3 regions of the Ferdinandcohnia sp. QZ13 genome follow, and region 1 is predicted to be linked to each of the others. Evidence: a T-box and tRNA genes for the amino acid it is inferred to sense, from the RefSeq annotation. Region 1 holds a T-box; the other regions hold tRNA genes.

The links. The T-box of region 1 lies ahead of serS (serine--tRNA ligase). A T-box ahead of a tRNA ligase gene usually reads a tRNA of that ligase, here a tRNA-Ser.
Region 2: it has a tRNA-Ser gene. The T-box ahead of serS (serine--tRNA ligase) is inferred to sense a tRNA for this amino acid. The anticodon was not compared.
Region 3: it has a tRNA-Ser gene. The T-box ahead of serS (serine--tRNA ligase) is inferred to sense a tRNA for this amino acid. The anticodon was not compared.

The regions. Positions count from the first base shown of each region.
Region 1 covers NZ_JAVIVW010000015.1:2,010,283-2,018,413, forward strand. Annotated here, with positions in the region: rRNA gene rrf (5S ribosomal RNA) at 1-60, shown strand, start outside; gene RGU12_RS23690 (YaaC family protein) at 354-1,346, opposite strand; gene guaB (IMP dehydrogenase) at 1,507-2,973, shown strand; gene RGU12_RS23700 (D-alanyl-D-alanine carboxypeptidase family protein) at 3,110-4,459, shown strand; gene pdxS (pyridoxal 5'-phosphate synthase lyase subunit PdxS) at 4,679-5,563, shown strand; gene pdxT (pyridoxal 5'-phosphate synthase glutaminase subunit PdxT) at 5,582-6,172, shown strand; T-box leader at 6,213-6,430, shown strand; gene serS (serine--tRNA ligase) at 6,568-7,851, shown strand; tRNA gene RGU12_RS23720 (tRNA-Ser) at 7,957-8,049, shown strand.
Region 2 covers NZ_JAVIVW010000002.1:57,757-63,469, reverse strand. Annotated here, with positions in the region: gene sigB (RNA polymerase sigma factor SigB) at 1-672, shown strand, start outside; gene RGU12_RS11980 (Tex family protein) at 749-2,899, shown strand; gene cmpA (cortex morphogenetic protein CmpA) at 2,917-3,030, opposite strand; gene RGU12_RS11970 (SprT family protein) at 3,183-3,644, shown strand; tRNA gene RGU12_RS11965 (tRNA-Asn) at 3,773-3,847, shown strand; tRNA gene RGU12_RS11960 (tRNA-Ser) at 3,850-3,940, shown strand; tRNA gene RGU12_RS11955 (tRNA-Glu) at 3,950-4,021, shown strand; tRNA gene RGU12_RS11950 (tRNA-Val) at 4,079-4,154, shown strand; tRNA gene RGU12_RS11945 (tRNA-Gln) at 4,277-4,351, shown strand; tRNA gene RGU12_RS11940 (tRNA-Lys) at 4,357-4,432, shown strand; tRNA gene RGU12_RS11935 (tRNA-Leu) at 4,447-4,527, shown strand; tRNA gene RGU12_RS11930 (tRNA-Leu) at 4,545-4,631, shown strand; tRNA gene RGU12_RS11925 (tRNA-Arg) at 4,719-4,795, shown strand; tRNA gene RGU12_RS11920 (tRNA-Pro) at 4,804-4,880, shown strand; tRNA gene RGU12_RS11915 (tRNA-Gly) at 4,898-4,971, shown strand; rRNA gene RGU12_RS11910 (16S ribosomal RNA) at 5,052-5,713, shown strand, end outside.
Region 3 covers NZ_JAVIVW010000001.1:1,707,191-1,715,321, reverse strand. Annotated here, with positions in the region: gene RGU12_RS08345 (YgzB family protein) at 1-30, opposite strand, end outside; gene RGU12_RS08340 (nucleotidyltransferase-like protein) at 172-1,041, shown strand; rRNA gene RGU12_RS08335 (16S ribosomal RNA) at 1,332-2,883, shown strand; rRNA gene RGU12_RS08330 (23S ribosomal RNA) at 3,040-5,971, shown strand; rRNA gene rrf (5S ribosomal RNA) at 6,069-6,184, shown strand; tRNA gene RGU12_RS08320 (tRNA-Asn) at 6,195-6,269, shown strand; tRNA gene RGU12_RS08315 (tRNA-Ser) at 6,273-6,364, shown strand; tRNA gene RGU12_RS08310 (tRNA-Glu) at 6,399-6,473, shown strand; tRNA gene RGU12_RS08305 (tRNA-Val) at 6,478-6,553, shown strand; tRNA gene RGU12_RS08300 (tRNA-Met) at 6,577-6,653, shown strand; tRNA gene RGU12_RS08295 (tRNA-Asp) at 6,756-6,831, shown strand; tRNA gene RGU12_RS08290 (tRNA-Phe) at 6,847-6,922, shown strand; tRNA gene RGU12_RS08285 (tRNA-Thr) at 6,930-7,005, shown strand; tRNA gene RGU12_RS08280 (tRNA-Tyr) at 7,022-7,106, shown strand; tRNA gene RGU12_RS08275 (tRNA-Trp) at 7,138-7,211, shown strand; tRNA gene RGU12_RS08270 (tRNA-His) at 7,223-7,295, shown strand; tRNA gene RGU12_RS08265 (tRNA-Gln) at 7,340-7,414, shown strand; tRNA gene RGU12_RS08260 (tRNA-Gly) at 7,440-7,514, shown strand; tRNA gene RGU12_RS08255 (tRNA-Cys) at 7,517-7,590, shown strand; tRNA gene RGU12_RS08250 (tRNA-Leu) at 7,628-7,713, shown strand; tRNA gene RGU12_RS08245 (tRNA-Leu) at 7,744-7,825, shown strand.

The DNA.
Region 1 (8,131 bases):
GCTCTTCAGCGCCGATGGTAGTTGGGACTTTGTCCCTGTGAGAGTAGGACGTCGCTAGGCACACACAAGATTAGCCAATATGGTTGGTCTTTTTTTGTGCTTAAATAAATCATTCGGGAATCGTGAACCTTTTTAGTGTTGAGTTAATAAAAAGCATAATGAAGTATTATTATCGAGCTATTATCAAATTGAAAAACGATAAATGGAAAACCCTAGACTCTATAAGCTGTGAATCGCCTAACCGAAAAACAACAAAGGTATAAACGGTATACCACATATCTATCCCAGTTAATTCATTTGTTAAAAACCTAGGGTCTTCTCTGGATTACAACTGCAATATACATACTAAGCCTTCAAACCCCATCAATTTTCTCCTTTAAAAAAAGATAAAGTAGAAAAGGTACTTTGTCTGCTGATACTGCTAGAAACTGTCTAATAAACGGATAATCATTACTAGAATATGAATGAAGCAATTCGCTCCACCACTCTGTTTCATATCTTGATATCATACTTAGATTGTACAGTAATAAATAATGCGTCATGATTTCTGGGAAGAACGTTAATAGTTCACGCTCCTTTGGCAAATAATAGTTATTTTCGTATAAATGATATAAAAGTGGAGAGCTTGCCAGTGGCAAAGGAAAGTTTGTTGTATTTATCTTTAATGAAATAGGATTACGATTTTCTCGATTTGTTTCTTCATTACTTTGAGAAGTTGAAAAGGGTAATGTGTGTGCAATGAAATCCAGGAATCTCCGCGATGTCATGTGATAACTATCTAATGCATCTGTCGGAATGACAAGCATTTTTCCATCGATTACGGGTGTTTCAAAATAGCAATGTTGTTGAAAATGTAAACTAAACAAATTTTGTAATTCAGGAATTCTTTTAAATAGCTGTTCCATTGTGAACTTTTCGCCTTCCATCTGTTTCACATGAAACATACGTTCAGAAAAATGTGAAAACAATCCGTTTTTTTGGACCTTCACTTCATCATGGAAAAACTCATAGCTTTGCTTTTTTCGTTTTCTAGTTGAGACTCCGTGAGCTAGTACAGAGGTTGATTCTGGATACTGAGGATCAACGGTAAGCAGACAAGCCTTCAACAACTGTACCATGCCGTAAAAAAGAAGAACGGGCTTAATGGATAGTGGAGCATTTTGAGAAAGTTGATAGTAATTTTGACCATGCTCCAAATAATATATAAAGGGATAGCTGTTTTCATAACTTTTTTTCTCAGCATCGGGGACAGCAGCTTTTTCATAGCATTTTTGAAGTACATGTTGAGTAGTATTTGCAGCATGTAGTGCATTAAATGATTGCCAAATAAAACGATAATCCAACAAATTCGAAACCTCCAATAACAAGCAAAAGAAAGTGCAAGACTAAGGGTAAGTAAATAATAAAAAACTCAGAATAATTAAACTTATCATTCCTTTCTTGACAGTAGTTTACCCAGTTGATAATCTACTAATAATATTTTTCAATCGAAGGGGGATTTATTACATGTGGGAAACGAAGTTTGCTAAAGAAGGATTAACATTTGATGATGTATTATTATTACCTGCAAAGTCAGAAGTATTACCTAAAGATGTAAATCTTGGGGTTCAGTTAACAGAGACACTTAAATTAAATATCCCGATTATTAGTGCAGGTATGGATACTGTTACAGAGCACGAAATGGCAATTGCCATGGCGCGTCAAGGCGGATTAGGTATCATTCATAAGAATATGTCTATTGAGCAACAAGCCGAACAGGTTGATAAAGTGAAACGTTCAGAAAGTGGCGTAATCACCGATCCATTTTTCCTAACTCCAAGTCATCAAGTATTTGATGCAGAGCATTTAATGGGGAAATATCGTATCTCTGGTGTCCCAATTGTAAATAACCCACAAGAACAAATCTTAGTTGGTATTATTACCAATCGTGACCTTCGTTTTATTCAAGATTATTCCATTCTGATTTCTGATGTCATGACAAAAGAAAATCTCGTGACTGCCCCTGTTGGTACGACTTTAGAACAGGCGGAAAAGATTTTACAAAAGTATAAAATTGAAAAACTTCCACTTGTTGATGAGAGTGGTGTATTAAAAGGACTTATTACGATTAAGGATATTGAAAAAGTAATTGAGTTTCCTAATTCTGCAAAGGATGCACAGGGACGTTTATTGGTAGGAGCAGCTGTTGGTGTATCAAAAGATACGGCGCCACGTGTTGCGAAGCTTGTAGAATCTGGAGTTGATGCAATTGTTGTTGATACAGCACATGGTCACTCAGCAGGTGTTCTTGAAACAGTAAGAAAAATTCGAAATCAGTATCCAGACTTAAATATAATTGCTGGTAATGTGGCAACTGCTGAAGCAACTCGAGCTCTAATTGAAGCTGGTGCTAGTGTTGTAAAGGTTGGTATTGGGCCTGGTTCAATTTGTACAACACGTGTTGTTGCAGGTGTTGGTGTTCCACAGATTACAGCTATTTATGATTGTGCGACAGAAGCAAGAAAACATGGTGTCTCGATTATTGCGGATGGTGGTATTAAATTCTCTGGTGACATTGTAAAGGCATTAGCTGCAGGAGGACACGTAGTTATGCTTGGTAGCTTACTTGCAGGTGTATCCGAAAGCCCAGGTGAAACAGAAATCTTCCAGGGTCGTCGTTTTAAGGTATATCGCGGTATGGGTTCTGTTGCTGCAATGGAAAAAGGAAGTAAAGATCGTTACTTCCAGGAGGATGCAAAGAAATTTGTTCCTGAAGGTATTGAAGGACGTCTTCCATACAAAGGACCACTTACAGATACAATCTATCAGTTAATTGGTGGTATTCGTTCAGGTATGGGGTACTGTGGTACAAAGAATCTTGAAGAGCTAAGAGAGAATGCTCAATTTATTAAAATGACAGGTGCAGGATTACGTGAGAGTCATCCACATGATGTTCAAATTACAAAAGAAGCACCAAACTATTCAACATTATAAGCTAAATTCCGACAATATAATCCATTGGTAGGATTTTTATATTAAGGTAGATAGAGTCATGTACTCTGTCTATTTTTTTTGGTGCTGATGTGTTAAAATGATTTTTGTGTGTAATACGAAAGTGGAGGTTTAAAACGTGAAAAAACAAACACAAAAAAGATTGATTTTAAGTTTTATAGCAGTCTTTTTGCTATCGCTAATTGTGGGGCAAGTACCTCCGGCAAAGGCGGCTCCTGCTCTTGATATAAATGTAAAAAATGCAATATTGATAGATGCAACTACAGGTAAGATCCTATATGAAAAAAATGCCGATCAAGCAGCACCAATTGCAAGTATGGTTAAAATGATGACCGAGTACTTAGTATTGGAGGCTATTGATGAAGGTAGACTTTCATGGGATCAGACGACTCAAATTAGTCAATATGCCTATGATATATCTGCGAATAATAACTTCTCAGGTGTTGGCTTACGATTAAATCACGATTATACGGTTGAAGAGCTTTATAAAGCAATGGCGATTTACTCTGATAATGCAACAACGATTACATTAGCAGAATTACTAGCTGGTTCTGAAGGCGAATTTGTAAAGTTAATGAATAAAAAAGCAGAAGAATTAGGTCTTCCTGACTATGAGTTTGTAAATAGTACAGGGCTATCGAATTCTATGTTAGGTGACAATTATCCTGAAGGAACAAGTCCAGATGGAGATAATATGCTTTCTGCAAGATCTGTAGCTTTATTAGCCTATTCATTAATTCGGGATTATCCTCATGTTTTGGATATTTCGAGTATCCCACAACTTGATTTCTATGGTGAAAAACTTGATAACTGGAACTGGATGTTAAAGCATGATCCAAGTGTTTCTCCATACCTTGCTCAATTTTATTATGAAGGAATGGATGGGTTAAAAACAGGTACTACGCCTGCAGCTGGTTATTGTTTCACTGGAACAGCTGAACGAAATGGGAAAAGATTAATTTCTGTAGTAATGGGTGCTACTAGTGAACCTGAACGCTTCAGAGAAACAAGTAAATTGTTAGATTACGGTTTTAATAATTTTGAGCAAATTGAAGTTTACCCTGAAGGCTACCAATTAAAGGGTAATAAAGATCTAAAGGTTGTTAAAGGAAAAGAAAAAGAAGTAGAAATTTCAACTGAAGCACCTGTGAGAATTATTGTTCCAAAGGGTGTAGATAAGTCAGCATTTAAAGCAAAGTATGTGTTTGATAAAAAGGTTGTTTCAAAAGACAAAGAGTTAACAGCACCATTTAAAGAGGGAACAAAGGTCGGCCATATGGCAGTTTCCTATGATGGCGATGATTTAGGATATATCACACCAGGCGGCGGTGATAAATTACAGGTTGCACTTGTAACAGATAAAGGCGTTGAGAAGACAAATTGGTTTGTTCTCATGATGAGAGGAATCGGCGGCTTCTTTGGTGATATTTGGTCAAGTGTAGCGAATACCGTAAAAGGCTGGTTTTAAGCTTTAATTGGTAACATCCTCCTTCTATTTATAGAGGGAGGTTTTTTCAATATTATCCACTGTGTACTATTTTGATACAATTACTAGGAAATATAGAAAAATTGCGTTAGAATAATCTTAAGATTTTTTTAATGGGCATTTATATATTATCTATCAAAATATGATATGATAAAGCCTATAAATAATAAGCTAAATTAACATCTAATAGGGGGAATCGTAGTGGCAAATACAGGTACAGATCGAGTAAAACGAGGAATGGCTGAAATGCAAAAAGGCGGCGTCATTATGGACGTTGTGAATGCAGAGCAAGCTAGAATAGCTGAGGAAGCGGGTGCTGTGGCAGTAATGGCATTAGAGCGTGTTCCAGCTGATATTCGTGCAGCAGGTGGAGTAGCTAGAATGGCAGACCCAACAATAGTTGAGCAAGTAATGAATGCTGTTACTATTCCTGTTATGGCAAAAGCTCGTATTGGTCATATCGTAGAAGCAAGAGTATTAGAGGCTATGGGTGTTGACTATATTGATGAGAGTGAAGTATTAACTCCAGCAGATGAGGAGTTCCATTTAAATAAACGTGATTTCACTGTTCCATTTGTATGTGGATGCCGTGATTTAGGTGAAGCAACTCGACGTATTGCTGAAGGTGCATCCATGCTTCGTACAAAGGGTGAGCCTGGAACAGGAAATATCGTAGAAGCAGTACGTCATATGAGAAAAGTAAATGCTCAAATTCGTAAGGTTGTCGGTATGAGCGAAGATGAATTGATGACAGAAGCGAAAAACTTAGGGGCGCCATTTGAATTATTACTTCAAATCAAACAAGAAGGACGCTTACCAGTTGTTAACTTTGCAGCAGGTGGTGTTGCAACTCCAGCAGATGCTGCATTAATGATGCAACTCGGTGCTGACGGTGTGTTTGTAGGTTCTGGTATTTTTAAATCAGACAATCCTGCAAAATTTGCTCGTGCAATTGTTGAAGCAACTACACATTATCAAGATTACGAATTAATTGCCCATCTATCAAAAGGTTTAGGAAATGCTATGAAGGGTATTGAAATTTCATCATTATTACCAGACCAACGCATGCAAGAACGAGGCTGGTAAGATAGAAGGTGTTCAGTCGTGGTTAAAATTGGTGTTTTAGGGCTGCAGGGGGCTGTAAGGGAACATGTTCGTTCAGTAGAAGCCTCTGGAGCAGAAGCAGTGATTGTAAAAAAAGTAGAACAGCTTGAAGAAATTGATGGATTGATTATCCCTGGTGGGGAAAGCACTACAATGCGCCGTTTAATTGATAAATATCATTTTATGGAACCACTTCGTACATTTGCAGCACAAGGAAAACCGATGTTTGGTACGTGTGCAGGGTTAATCCTTCTAGCAAAGAAGCTAGTTGATTATAAAGAGCCTCATCTTGGGCTGATGGATGTAGCGGTTGAACGAAATTCATTTGGCCGTCAACGTGAGAGCTTCGAAGCAGAGTTAATGATACCTGGGATCGCTGAGGATTTTGTAGGTGTGTTTATTCGTGCACCACATATTGTAGAAGCGGGAGAAAATGTTGAGGTCCTTGCAAAACATGATGGTAGAATTGTGGCAGCGCGCGAAGGGCAATTTTTAGGCTGTTCTTTCCATCCAGAATTAACAGATGATCATCGTTTTACTGCATATTTTGTAAAAATGGTCGAAGAATCAAAAGCGAAAAACCTTGTATAAACAATCAAAACATGGTAAAACTTAAGATAAATAATTAAATGAAAAATCTATGATAGGAAATAGTAACTTGTTTTTTTTCTTAAGAGAGTCGGTGGCTGGTGTGAACCGACGAAAAAGGCTTGTGAATCCATCCTTGAGTGAAATACTGAACCGTAAGTTTTCTAGTAGGTATTTTCGGTAAATCCGTTATCTTTTTCAAGAGGGGGATACTTGTATCCTCAACTAGGGTGGTAACGCGGGTTAACTCTCGTCCCTTTTTTTAGGGGCGGGAGTTTTTTATTTGCCGTTTAGCTGTCGATAAGCAGCGAGTTTCTTCGTTGGCTTGATTCAAGACAGTCACTGGGAGGGTTTCATTTTTACGGTATTTACTACATAGATTTTAGGAGGTTTTAGTGATGTTAGATATTAAATATTTACGAAGCCATTTTAATGAGGTAAAGGAAAGACTTCAATATCGTGGTGAGGATTTAACGGACCTTGGGCGTTTTGAAGAATTGGACCAGACACGCCGTGGGCTTATTACGAAAACTGAAGAGCTAAAGAGCCGTAGGAATGAGGTCTCTGGCCAAATTGCAGCTTTAAAAAAAGAGAAAAAGGATGCTGACGCTCTTATTTTGGAAATGCGTGAGGTAGGAGATCAAATCAAGGAATTGGATACGGAATTAAGGGGTGTCGAGGAACAATTAGAACATCTCATGTTATCTATACCAAACATTCCTCATGAAAGTGTGCCTATTGGTGAATCTGAAGATGACAACGTTGAAATTCGCAAGTGGGGTGAACTCCCTGAATTTGGTTTTGAACCAAAACCACACTGGGAAGTTGCTGATCAACTTCAGATTTTAGATTTCGAACGTGCAGGAAAGGTTACTGGAAGCCGTTTTGTGTTTTATAAGGGGCTTGGAGCTAGACTAGAAAGGGCATTATTTAACTTTATGTTAGACCTTCATGTGGAGGAGCATGGGTATGAGGAAGTCATCCCTCCATATTTAGTGAACCGTGCAAGTATGACTGGAACAGGCCAGCTTCCAAAGTTTGAAGAGGATGCATTCCTCATTGAAAGTGAAGACTATTTCTTAATTCCAACTGCAGAGGTTCCGGTTACGAATCTTCACCGTGATGAAATCTTGAGTGGGGCAGAACTACCTATTAAGTATGCAGCATTTAGTGCGTGTTTCCGCTCTGAAGCGGGTTCCGCAGGAAGAGATACAAGAGGCTTGATCCGCCAACATCAATTTAATAAAGTGGAATTGGTGAAGTTTGTTAAACCAGAAGACTCTTACGCAGAACTTGAAAGCCTAACAGCAAATGCTGAAAAAGTACTTCAACTACTCGGTCTTCCATATCGTGTTTTAAGCATGTGTAGTGCTGATCTAGGATTCACGGCTGCAAAGAAGTATGACATTGAAGTTTGGATTCCAAGCTATGAAACGTACCGTGAAATTTCTTCTTGTAGTAACTTTGAAGCTTTCCAAGCAAGACGTGCAAATATACGCTTCCGTCGCGACAGAGATTCTAAGCCAGAACATGTTCACACATTAAATGGTTCTGGACTTGCAATTGGTCGAACTGTAGCTGCGATCTTAGAAAATTACCAACAGGAAGACGGTACAGTCATCATTCCTGAAGTATTACGTCCATATATGGGGAATAAGGAAGTAATCGGTCCGAAAAAGTAAGAAAACGAAATGGCCAGGATTTTCTTTTATCCTGGCCTATAAAAAATTTATTAAATAATGTTGACATCCACTTTTGAACTATGGTATATTAATTTTTGTCGATACGGAGGAATACCCAAGTCCGGCTGAAGGGATCGGTCTTGAAAACCGACAGGGGTGTTAAAGCCCGCGGGGGTTCGAATCCCTCTTCCTCCGCCATATTATTGAAAATAATACTAGCGCATAAAGTATTGGAGATGAACTCGTTACTATCATGGTAACGAGTTTTTTGCTTTTTATA
Region 2 (5,713 bases), on a different contig from region 1:
GAAAGGGAAATCGTTGAAAAGTATGAAAAAGTGATCCATTCAATTGCTTGGAAATACTCCAAGGGCCAGTCGTTTCACGAGGACATCGTCCAAGTAGGCAGAATGGGACTTTTAGGTGCGATTAGAAGGTATGACCAAACAATTGGAAACAACTTTCACAGTTTCGCGATCCCAACCATTATCGGTGAAATCAAACACTATTTACGAGATAAAACCTGGAGTGTTCATGTACCAAGAAGCGCAAAAGAGCTCGGAATTAAGATTATAAAGGCTGAAGAGGAGCTTACAAGTTACTTACAAAGGAAGCCAGAAATATATGAAATCGCAAATCATCTTCAAGTAGATGAAAAGGAAGTTCTAGAAGCAATCGAATTAAGACAAGCCTATCATACACAGCCTATCGATACGCCAACTGATCCGGATTCGGAAGGGAAAACCATCCTAGAAACGGTAGGAAAAAAGGAAAAAGGCTACGAAAAGGTGTTAAAGAAATTAGATGTTAAGAAAGCCCTCCATGTTCTGTCAGAACGAGAAAAAAGAATTCTTTATTACACATATATAAAAGAGAAAAGTCAGAGAGATACAGGGAAAATCGTGGGTGTTTCACAAATGCATGTTTCTCGCATTCAGCGAAGTGCTATTAAAAAGCTTCGGCAAGCCGTACTTGGATGAGGTAATTTTGGTAAAATAGAGATAGTAGTGAAAGTAGGAGGAAACAGTTTTGAGTCAGATATTACAAACAAACGAAATGATGGTGAAAACCATCGCCAAAGAAATTGGAATCACGACTAAGCAAGTGCACAGTGTAATCAACCTTTTAGATGAAGGTAATACTGTACCTTTTATCGCGCGTTATCGAAAGGAACTAACTGGGTCTTTAGATGAAGTGCAAATTAAAGATGTTCAAGAAAAATGGACTTATTTGCAAAACCTAGAATCACGAAAAGAAGAGGTGATTCGCCTCATTTCTGAACAAGGGAAGCTAACCGATGAGCTTCAGGCGGAAATCGTGAAGTCCACAAAGCTCCAGCAGGTTGAGGACTTATACAGACCCTATAAACAAAAACGCCGTACAAAAGCCACCGTCGCAAAAGAAAAAGGACTTGAGCCATTAGCAGAATGGTTATCTACGTTCCCGATGAATGTGGATGTTGAACAATATGCAACTCAATTCATTTCAGAGGAAAAAGAAGTTCTGAGTGCTGAAGATGCTATCGGTGGTGCAAAGGATATTATCGCAGAATGGATTTCCGATGACGCTGCTTTTCGTCAATGGATTCGCAATGAAACGTTCAAACAAGGGACCATTGAAACAGCGGTGAAAGACCAAGAAAAAGACGAGAAAAATGTGTATGAAATGTACTATGAATACAAGGAGCCGATCCACAAGGTCGTTCCACACCGTGTCCTAGCGATGAACCGTGGGGAAAAAGAAGAGATTTTACGAGTGTCAATTGAACCTCCTCTCGACCGAATTTTAACCTTTTTAAATCGAAAAATCGTAAAAACGGAAAATTCTCCAGCAACTCCTTATATTGTGGAAACAATTGAGGATAGTTACAAACGTCTTATTCAGCCGTCGATTGAAAGGGAAATTCGAAAAGAGCTAACGGAGAAAGCTGAAGATCGTGCCATTCATATTTTTTCAGAAAATCTTCGAAATCTACTTTTACAACCGCCACTTAAAGGGAAGATTGTTCTTGGAGTGGACCCTGCCTACCGTACTGGATGTAAACTTGCGGTAGTTGATGAAACAGGAAAAGTTCTTAATATAGGTGTAATTTATCCGCATCCACCAGTGAATAAAAGGGATGAAGCTATTAAAAAAATAAAATCCGTTTTACAAGAATTTAAGGTAGAAATGGTAGCTATCGGAAATGGTACGGCCTCAAGAGAAACGGAAAGCTTTGTTGCGGATGTTCTTAAAGAAGTGAATCAAGAAATCTTTTATATCATAGTGAATGAAGCGGGGGCGAGTGTGTACTCTGCATCTGAGATTGCACGTGAAGAATTCCCTGATTTTCATGTTGAAGAAAGAAGTGCTGTATCGATTGCAAGAAGACTTCAGGACCCATTAGCTGAACTTGTAAAAATTGATCCGAAGTCTGTAGGCGTCGGTCAATACCAACATGATGTTTCCCAGAAAAAGCTAAATGAACAGCTAACATTTGTTGTTGAAACAGTTGTTAACAAGGTTGGTGTAAATGTAAATACTGCATCTCCATCCTTGTTGCAATATGTAGCAGGACTATCAAAAGCGGTCGCTAACAATATCGTGAAAAAACGTGAGGAACAAGGTAAATTTAAGAATAGAAGCGAATTGAAGGATATTCCGCGTCTAGGTGCAAAAACCTATGAGCAATGTATTGGGTTCCTCCGTATTATTGATGGAGACGAGCCATTGGATCGCACAGGGATTCACCCAGAAAACTATAAAGAGGTTAAAAAACTACTTGGAAAATTCGGTTTAACAAGCAACGATTTAGGATCGGAAAAATTAAAAGAAGCCATTTCATCCATTATCCCAGAAGAAATAGCTGCTGAATTAGGAATCGGTGAAATTACCATTCACGACATAACAGAAGCTTTAGTCAGCCCAGAACGAGACCCGCGTGATGAGTTGTCAAAACCATTACTTAAAAAAGACATCCTTAAGCTTGAAGACCTTGCAAAAGGAATGGAGCTCGAAGGAACTGTCCGAAATGTTGTAGATTTTGGAGCTTTCGTAGATATTGGGGTTAAGCAGGATGGCTTAGTTCATATCTCTAAACTTAGTAAAAACTTCGTCAAACACCCACTTGATGTTGTTTCAGTTGGTGACGTTGTAACCGTCTGGATTGACGACGTCGATGTAAAAAAAGGTAGGGTCGCATTAACAATGCTACCGCCACAAAGCTAAAAATGAAAACACTGCTTTTAAGAGCAGTGTTTTTTTCTATAAAAATACCAGCATTGATTCAAAACTTTAATTTGGTATCGATTTTTTTCATAAAAGGCACGTTTTATTTGATTCTGAAACCAAGTAGGCATACCCTAAACCTCCTCGTAAATAACTTTTATCCTCAGGAAAACAAAAAGAATGATACTATAGTAATTACAGTTGCCAAATTGCACGTTTGAGTATATATAGTGTATGCACATACAGTACGTCCTGTTCGAAAAGGATGGAAAGGAAGTAAAAAATGGAACAGTTTGAGTTGCAAAAAATCGTGGAAGAAGTTTCTCTTGAGTCCTTTGGAAAACCATTCCTTCATAAAGCAACATTCAATAATCGATTGCAAACGACCGGTGGCAGGTATTTATTGAAATCCCACAACATCGAATTAAATCCTAAATATTATCAGGAGCGTGGCATCGATGAGTTGGTGGGAATCATTAAACACGAACTCTGTCATTACCATTTGCATCTTGAAGGGAAGGGATACCAGCATCGCGATCGTGACTTTCGGAATCTCTTAAAAGCTGTCGATGCTCCGCGATTTTGTAAACCATTAGAATCCGTTAAGAAACGTAAAACTTCAAAACAATATTTGTATACCTGTAAAGGCTGTGGGATAGGATATGTAAGAAAAAGAAGAATCGATACAAATCGTTATGTTTGCGGAAAATGCTCTGGGAAATTAGTTGAAGTAAAAAAATATTGACTCGTGTTTATTCCTGTGATAAATTATAAAAGTCGCCGCGAAAACGGACAGACAAAAAACAGATAAATAACAGATGCTCTTGACAACAGGAAGGTCTGTTTTTATAATAAAGAATGTCGCTACATTATTCCGCAGTAGCTCAGTGGTAGAGCTATCGGCTGTTAACCGATCGGTCGTAGGTTCGAATCCTACCTGCGGAGCCAATGGAGAAGTACTCAAGTGGCTGAAGAGGCGCCCCTGCTAAGGGTGTAGGTCGCGTAAGCGGCGCGAGGGTTCAAATCCCTCCTTCTCCGCCAGCTTAAAATGGCCCGTTGGTCAAGCGGTTAAGACACCGCCCTTTCACGGCGGTAACACGGGTTCGAATCCCGTACGGGTCATACAATCATGGGATGTAGGATTCAAAATTCCTACCTCCCATTTCTATCTTTATAAATGGAGGATTAGCTCAGCTGGGAGAGCACCTGCCTTACAAGCAGGGGGTCGGCGGTTCGATCCCGTCATCCTCCACCATGAAAACCGTATAAATTTGCAACTACTTTATTATATATGATTTCAAAGGATAGTTGGGAATATCCTCTTGCGGAGAAGCTCATGCAGCATATTCGATGAAGATATTCGTGAAGTTAACTCAATGGGCTATAGCCAAGCGGTAAGGCAACGGACTTTGACTCCGTCATTCGTAGGTTCGAATCCTGCTAGCCCAGCCATTTTAGAGCCATTAGCTCAGTCGGTAGAGCATCTGACTTTTAATCAGAGGGTCGAAGGTTCGAGTCCTTCATGGCTCACCATTTCAATTGCATATGCGGGTGTGGCGGAATTGGCAGACGCGCTAGACTTAGGATCTAGTGTCTTTGACGTGGGGGTTCGAGTCCCTTCACCCGCACTGTATTTGATGTATTCGCGGTCGTGGCGGAATGGCAGACGCGCTAGGTTGAGGGCCTAGTGGGAGTTGATCCCGTGGAAGTTCGAGTCTTCTCGACCGCACCAAAAAAACTTTTTTAAAAAAGTACTTGCAATTGAGTGTGTGAGATGTTATTATAGAAAAGTCGCTGATTTTAAATCACTTCACAATATGCGCCCGTAGCTCAATTGGATAGAGCGTCTGACTACGGATCAGAAGGCTATGGGTTCGACTCCTTTCGGGCGCGCCATATTATATCGGGAAGTAGCTCAGCTTGGTAGAGCACTTGGTTTGGGACCAAGGGGTCGCAGGTTCGAATCCTGTCTTCCCGACCAGACGAAATTTAATATTTGCGGGTGTAGTTTAATGGTAAAACCTCAGCCTTCCAAGCTGATGTCGTGAGTTCGATTCTCATCACCCGCTCCAAATTAGTTCTTTGAAAACTAAACATAATACAAGCGTCAACGTTAATTCTAAGTAACAAACTTATTGAGCAATCAATACTCTTATTGGAGAGTTTGATCCTGGCTCAGGATGAACGCTGGCGGCGTGCCTAATACATGCAAGTCGAGCGAATCTGAGGGAGCTTGCTCCCAAAGATTAGCGGCGGACGGGTGAGTAACACGTGGGCAACCTGCCTGTAAGACTGGGATAACTTCGGGAAACCGGAGCTAATACCGGATAACATATGAGACCACATGGTCTCGTATTAAAAGATGGCTTTTAGCTATCACTTACAGATGGGCCCGCGGCGCATTAGCTAGTTGGTGAGGTAACGGCTCACCAAGGCGACGATGCGTAGCCGACCTGAGAGGGTGATCGGCCACACTGGGACTGAGACACGGCCCAGACTCCTACGGGAGGCAGCAGTAGGGAATCTTCCGCAATGGACGAAAGTCTGACGGAGCAACGCCGCGTGAGCGAAGAAGGTCTTCGGATCGTAAAGCTCTGTTGTTAGGGAAGAACAAGTATCGTTCGAATAGGGCGGTACCTTGACGGTACCTAACCAGAAAGCCACGGCTAACTACGTGCCAGCAGCCGCGGTAATACGTAGGTGGCAAGCGTTATCCGGAATTATTGGGCGTAAAGCGCGCGCAGGCGGTCCTTTAAGTCTGATGTGAAAGCCCACGGCTCAACCGTGGAGGGTCATTGGAAACTGGGGGACTTG
Region 3 (8,131 bases), on a different contig from region 1:
ATTAATTTTACTTGAATATTTTACACCCATTGTTAATCTAACCTCCTTTCTATACTATACAATAAAAAAAGAAAGATAAAAATAAAAAAAGATTCTACATAAAATGTGCAGGGTTTTATTTTTGGTGCGTCGAAATATATTAGCAATGGATTTGAATGGAGGAAATCAAAAATGGAGGATTTACTTCGACCTCTTTACCAAGAAAGAGCAAGCCAACCCAATACGCTAGGGATTATTCTGATCGAAAAGGGGAAGGATGCTTTTACACATACGGATCACTTTGACTTAGCCTTACTCGTAATCGTTAAAGAGGCAGAGAAAAATGTGTTTATTAAACATTATGACTACAATAAAAACAAAGCAACTTTGTATACAGTAAAAGAAAGTCAATTAAAAGAATGGCTTTTATTCGGTTCTAATCGAAAAATCGTAGACTGGATTATTAACGGAAAAGTTCTATTTGATCGAAATGAATATATTACTGACTTGAGGAACAAGCTGCATGAATTTCCGGCAGTGGAACGACAAATTAAAATGGGAATCGAATTTGCCAAACTAATTCGTCGGTACCAGGACGGTAAGGCATTTTTTAATGCAAACCAACATTTAGATGCCTATAATTATGTCATTCATGCACTTCATCATCTAGCACGGCTAGCTATTATTGAAAATGGCTTTCATCCTGAAATAACCGTCTGGACCCAAGTAAAACAAATTGATCCACAAATTTATAAATTATATATTGAACTCTTAGAAAGTGAAGAGACACTTGAAAAACGTTTGGAGCTTCTCTTCCTTGCAAGTGAATTTCTCATTCATTCTAGAGCAAAACGTGGAGCTAACCATATATTAAATGTTCTATCTCAAAGAAGTGGTTCTTGGACATTCGGGGAGATGATGGAAATTCCCGAGTTAAAAGTATACTCAGTGGATCTTGAAGTATATCTCGAATTCCTTGTAGATAAACACTTTATTAGTGTAGAAAAACTCGAAACAAAAGGAAAAGGTATCTACCATAGAACCTATAGTGTAAACAAGTAAAGTCCCAAAGCTCCTTCATCCTATTGAAGGGGTTTTTATTATTTTAATAAAATATTTGCATTTGGTGTTGACGGACAATCGATCCCCGTGTTATATTAGATTTCGCCGCTGAAAAAGAGAAATCAGCCGGTAAAACTTTTGAAAAATATTATTGACATTAATAAATCACCATGATATATTAATAAAGTCGCTTCTGAGAGGCGAGTCAAAAAAAGTTCTTTGAAAACTGAACACAATACAAGCGTCAACGTTAATTCTAAGTAACAAAACTTATTGAGCAATCAATACTCTTATTGGAGAGTTTGATCCTGGCTCAGGATGAACGCTGGCGGCGTGCCTAATACATGCAAGTCGAGCGAATCTGAGGGAGCTTGCTCCCAAAGATTAGCGGCGGACGGGTGAGTAACACGTGGGCAACCTGCCTGTAAGACTGGGATAACTTCGGGAAACCGGAGCTAATACCGGATAACATATGAGACCACATGGTCTCGTATTAAAAGATGGCTTTTAGCTATCACTTACAGATGGGCCCGCGGCGCATTAGCTAGTTGGTGAGGTAACGGCTCACCAAGGCGACGATGCGTAGCCGACCTGAGAGGGTGATCGGCCACACTGGGACTGAGACACGGCCCAGACTCCTACGGGAGGCAGCAGTAGGGAATCTTCCGCAATGGACGAAAGTCTGACGGAGCAACGCCGCGTGAGCGAAGAAGGTCTTCGGATCGTAAAGCTCTGTTGTTAGGGAAGAACAAGTATCGTTCGAATAGGGCGGTACCTTGACGGTACCTAACCAGAAAGCCACGGCTAACTACGTGCCAGCAGCCGCGGTAATACGTAGGTGGCAAGCGTTATCCGGAATTATTGGGCGTAAAGCGCGCGCAGGCGGTCCTTTAAGTCTGATGTGAAAGCCCACGGCTCAACCGTGGAGGGTCATTGGAAACTGGGGGACTTGAGTGCAGAAGAGGAGAGCGGAATTCCACGTGTAGCGGTGAAATGCGTAGAGATGTGGAGGAACACCAGTGGCGAAGGCGGCTCTCTGGTCTGTAACTGACGCTGAGGCGCGAAAGCGTGGGGAGCGAACAGGATTAGATACCCTGGTAGTCCACGCCGTAAACGATGAGTGCTAAGTGTTAGAGGGTTTCCGCCCTTTAGTGCTGCAGCAAACGCATTAAGCACTCCGCCTGGGGAGTACGGTCGCAAGACTGAAACTCAAAGGAATTGACGGGGGCCCGCACAAGCGGTGGAGCATGTGGTTTAATTCGAAGCAACGCGAAGAACCTTACCAGGTCTTGACATCCTCTGACACTCCTAGAGATAGGACTTTCCCCTTCGGGGGACAGAGTGACAGGTGGTGCATGGTTGTCGTCAGCTCGTGTCGTGAGATGTTGGGTTAAGTCCCGCAACGAGCGCAACCCTTGATCTTAGTTGCCAGCATTTAGTTGGGCACTCTAAGGTGACTGCCGGTGACAAACCGGAGGAAGGTGGGGATGACGTCAAATCATCATGCCCCTTATGACCTGGGCTACACACGTGCTACAATGGATGGTACAAAGGGCAGCAAAACCGCGAGGTTAAGCCAATCCCATAAAACCATTCTCAGTTCGGATTGCAGGCTGCAACTCGCCTGCATGAAGCCGGAATCGCTAGTAATCGCGGATCAGCATGCCGCGGTGAATACGTTCCCGGGCCTTGTACACACCGCCCGTCACACCACGAGAGTTTGTAACACCCGAAGTCGGTGGGGTAACCGTAAGGAGCCAGCCGCCTAAGGTGGGACAGATGATTGGGGTGAAGTCGTAACAAGGTAGCCGTATCGGAAGGTGCGGCTGGATCACCTCCTTTCTAAGGAAACTGAAGTTCTACGAACTTCATAAAAAGACGCTTTGTATTGTGGTCAGTTTTGAGAGTGCTTTTGTACTTTCAGATTCGTTCTTTGAAAACTAGATAACGTAACAAAACATTCATTGAAGTAGTAATAGTTCTTTTATAATTAACTTAGGTTAAGTTATGAAGGGCGCACGGTGGATGCCTTGGCACTAGGAGCCGATGAAGGACGGTACTAACACCGATATGCTTCGGGGAGCTGTAAGTAAGCATTGATCCGAAGATTTCCGAATGGGGAAACCCACTGCTCGTAATGGGGCAGTATCCTTACCTGAATACATAGGGTAAGAGAAGGTAGACCCGGGGAACTGAAACATCTTAGTACCCGGAGGAAGAGAAAGCAAACGCGATTTCCTGAGTAGCGGCGAGCGAAACGGAAGATAGCCCAAACCAAGAGGCTTGCCTCTTGGGGTTGTAGGACACTCTATACGGAGTTACAAAAGAGCGAAGTAGACGAAGCGACCTGGAAAGGTCCGTCAGAGAAGGTAACAACCCTGTAGTCGAAACTTCGTTCTCTCTTGAGTGGATCCTGAGTACGGCGGGACACGTGAAATCCCGTCGGAAGCTGGGAGGACCATCTCCCAAGGCTAAATACTCCCTAGTGACCGATAGTGAACCAGTACCGTGAGGGAAAGGTGAAAAGCACCCCGGGAGGGGAGTGAAATAGAACCTGAAACCGTGTGCCTACAAGTAGTCAAAGCACATTTATGTGTGATGGCGTGCCTTTTGTAGAATGAACCGGCGAGTTACGATCCCGTGCAAGGTTAAGTTGAAGAGACGGAGCCGCAGCGAAAGCGAGTCTGAATAGGGCGATATAGTACGTGGTCGTAGACCCGAAACCAGGTGATCTACCCATGTCCAGGGTGAAGTTCAGGTAACACTGAATGGAGGCCCGAACCCACGCACGTTGAAAAGTGCGGGGATGAGGTGTGGGTAGCGGAGAAATTCCAATCGAACTTGGAGATAGCTGGTTCTCTCCGAAATAGCTTTAGGGCTAGCCTCGAGTATAGAGTCTTGGAGGTAGAGCACTGATTGGACTAGGGGCCCTCATCGGGTTACCGAATTCAGTCAAACTCCGAATGCCAAAGACTTGATTCTCGGGAGTCAGACTGCGAGTGATAAGATCCGTAGTCAAGAGGGAAACAGCCCAGACCACCAGCTAAGGTCCCAAAGTATACGTTAAGTGGAAAAGGATGTGGAGTTGCTTAGACAACCAGGATGTTGGCTTAGAAGCAGCCACCATTTAAAGAGTGCGTAATAGCTCACTGGTCGAGTGACTCTGCGCCGAAAATGTACCGGGGCTAAACGTATCACCGAAGCTGTGGATTGTTCTTACGAACAATGGTAGGAGAGCGTTCTAAGTGCAGCGAAGTCAGACCGAGAGGACTGGTGGAGCGCTTAGAAGTGAGAATGCCGGTATGAGTAGCGAAAGAGGGGTGAGAATCCCCTCCACCGAATGCCTAAGGTTTCCTGAGGAAGGCTCGTCCGCTCAGGGTTAGTCGGGACCTAAGCCGAGGCTGAAAAGCGTAGGCGATGGACAACAGGTTGAAATTCCTGTACCACCTCATTACCGTTTGAGCAATGGAGGGACGCAGGAGGATAGGGTAAGCGCGCTGTTGGATATGCGCGTCCAAGCAGTTAGACTGGTAAGTAGGCAAATCCGCTTACCGTAAGGTTGAGCTGTGATGGCGAGGGAAATATAGTACCGAAGTTCCTGATTCCACACTGCCAAGAAAAGCTTCTAGCGAGGTAGAAGGTGCCCGTACCGCAAACCGACACAGGTAGGCGAGGAGAGAATCCTAAGGTGATCGAGAGAACTCTCGTTAAGGAACTCGGCAAAATGACCCCGTAACTTCGGGAGAAGGGGTGCTTTTTAGGGTGAATAGCCCTGAAAAGCCGCAGTGAATAGGCCCAGGCGACTGTTTAGCAAAAACACAGGTCTCTGCGAAGCCGCAAGGCGAAGTATAGGGGCTGACACCTGCCCGGTGCTGGAAGGTTAAGAGGAGGGGTTAGCGCAAGCGAAGCTCTGAATCGAAGCCCCAGTAAACGGCGGCCGTAACTATAACGGTCCTAAGGTAGCGAAATTCCTTGTCAGGTAAGTTCTGACCCGCACGAAAGGTGTAACGATCTGGGCACTGTCTCAACGAGAGACTCGGTGAAATTATAGTACCTGTGAAGATGCAGGTTACCCGCGACAGGACGGAAAGACCCCGTGGAGCTTTACTGCAACCTGATATTGAATTTTGGTACAGCTTGTACAGGATAGGTAGGAGCCTTGGAAGCCGGAGCGCCAGCTTCGGTGGAGGCGTCGGTGGGATACTACCCTGGCTGTATTGAAATTCTAACCCGAAGGCCTTATCGGCCTTGGAGACAGTGTCAGGTGGGCAGTTTGACTGGGGCGGTCGCCTCCTAAAAAGTAACGGAGGCGCCCAAAGGTTCCCTCAGAATGGTTGGAAATCATTCGTAGAGTGTAAAGGCACAAGGGAGCTTGACTGCGAGACCTACAAGTCGAGCAGGGACGAAAGTCGGGCTTAGTGATCCGGTGGTTCCGCATGGAAGGGCCATCGCTCAACGGATAAAAGCTACCCCGGGGATAACAGGCTTATCTCCCCCAAGAGTCCACATCGACGGGGAGGTTTGGCACCTCGATGTCGGCTCATCGCATCCTGGGGCTGTAGTCGGTCCCAAGGGTTGGGCTGTTCGCCCATTAAAGCGGTACGCGAGCTGGGTTCAGAACGTCGTGAGACAGTTCGGTCCCTATCCGTCGTGGGCGTAGGAAATTTGAGAGGAGCTGTCCTTAGTACGAGAGGACCGGGATGGACACACCGCTGGTGTACCAGTTGTCCTGCCAAGGGCATAGCTGGGTAGCTATGTGTGGAAGGGATAAGTGCTGAAAGCATCTAAGCATGAAGCCCCCCTCAAGATGAGATTTCCCATAGTGTTAAACTAGTAAGATCCCTCGAAGATGACGAGGTTGATAGGTCAGAGGTGGAAGCATGGTGACATGTGCAGCTGACTGATACTAATCGATCGAGGACTTAACCAAAATCATGAATGTTGAGCGTTATCTAGTTTTGAAGGAATGAAATTTTCTTCTTGAATTATCTTCTAAAGATAGTATAATAATACTTGTCTTTACTTTATCTAGTGACGATGGCGAGAAGGTCACACCCGTTCCCATACCGAACACGGAAGTTAAGCTTCTCAGCGCCGATGGTAGTTGGGACTTTGTCCCTGTGAGAGTAGGACGTCGCTAGGTTTTGTAACATTCCGCAGTAGCTCAGTGGTAGAGCTATCGGCTGTTAACCGATCGGTCGTAGGTTCGAATCCTACCTGCGGAGCCATTTGGAGAGCTGTCCGAGTGGTCGAAGGAGCACGATTGGAAATCGTGTAGGCGGTCAACACTGTCTCAAGGGTTCAAATCCCTTGCTCTCCGCCATTACTTTTAAATGTATGTTTTAAAAAGGCAAGTTGGCCCGTTGGTCAAGCGGTTAAGACACCGCCCTTTCACGGCGGTAACACGGGTTCGAATCCCGTACGGGTCACCATATTGGAGGATTAGCTCAGCTGGGAGAGCACCTGCCTTACAAGCAGGGGGTCGGCGGTTCGATCCCGTCATCCTCCACCATTTAAATAAATGTTTTCTATTATCGCGGGGTGGAGCAGTCTGGTAGCTCGTCGGGCTCATAACCCGAAGGTCGTAGGTTCAAATCCTGCCCCCGCAACCAAAAAAACAACTGAAAAAGTTGTTGACTAGATTAAAAAGATATAGTAAGATAATATTTGTCTTGAAATAAAAGACGAAATATTTAATCTAATTTCCTAATAATGGTCCCGTGGTGTAGCGGTTAACATGCCTGCCTGTCACGCAGGAGATCGCCGGTTCGATCCCGGTCGGGACCGCCATTATAATACATATGTGGCTCAGTAGCTCAGTCGGTAGAGCAAAGGACTGAAAATCCTTGTGTCGGCGGTTCGATTCCGTCCTGAGCCACCATATTTATGCCGGTGTAGCTCAGTTGGTAGAGCAACTGACTTGTAATCAGTAGGTCGTGGGTTCGACTCCTATCGCCGGCACCATTTTTATTTTAATAGTGGAGGGGTAGCGAAGTGGCTAAACGCGGCGGACTGTAAATCCGCTCCCTCCGGGTTCGGCGGTTCGAATCCGTCCCCCTCCACCATTTTAAAAATAATTGTAACAATTTATAGTGTAGGGGTATAGTTTAAAGGTAGAACGAAGGTCTCCAAAACCTTTGGTGTGGGTTCGATTCCTACTACCCCTGCCAACTTAATTATGGCGGCTGTGGCGAAGTGGTTAACGCATCGGATTGTGGTTCCGACATTCGTGGGTTCGATTCCCATCAGCCGCCCCTTTGTTTTATAACAAAGTTTTCATGTTATGTAGCTTCGTTATTGGGCTATAGCCAAGCGGTAAGGCAACGGACTTTGACTCCGTCATTCGTAGGTTCGAATCCTGCTAGCCCAGCCATTTTCTTTATTAGAACATATATTATGCGGAAGTAGTTCAGTGGTAGAACACCACCTTGCCAAGGTGGGGGTCGCGGGTTCGAATCCCGTCTTCCGCTCCAATGGCGGCATAGCCAAGTGGTAAGGCAGAGGTCTGCAAAACCTTTACCACCGGTTCGAATCCGGTTGCCGCCTCCATTATTTTAAAATGTATGTAAGTGCTTTTCTATATATTGCCGGGGTGGCGGAACTGGCAGACGCACAGGACTTAAAATCCTGCGGTAGGTGACTACCGTACCGGTTCGATTCCGGTCCTCGGCATCTTCAGATGTCTTTTTTCTTTCTATATACGCCGGTGTGGCGGAATTGGCAGACGCGCACGACTCAAAATCGTGTTCCTTCTGGAGTGTCGGTTCGACCCCGACCACCGGTATCTTTGAATGATTTTGATTAAGTATGAAAGATATGATAAAAGCTCAAGAACGTTGATATACCAATGTTCTTGAGCTTTTTTATATAATTTGTCAAAGATACAATTCGAAACAATTTCATTTAATTTTACACCATTTTTTACACCATTTTGCACCGCTTTATTAATAAAGTTATTTATAATTTAAATGTAGATTCATCTTGTTTTATCAAGCTATGCAGCAATTTTGTTATTAATTATTTTAGCTCGAACTTATGATTTATAGGATCCTTTTTACACAATCACTAGCTATAATTGAATTGATTTTAT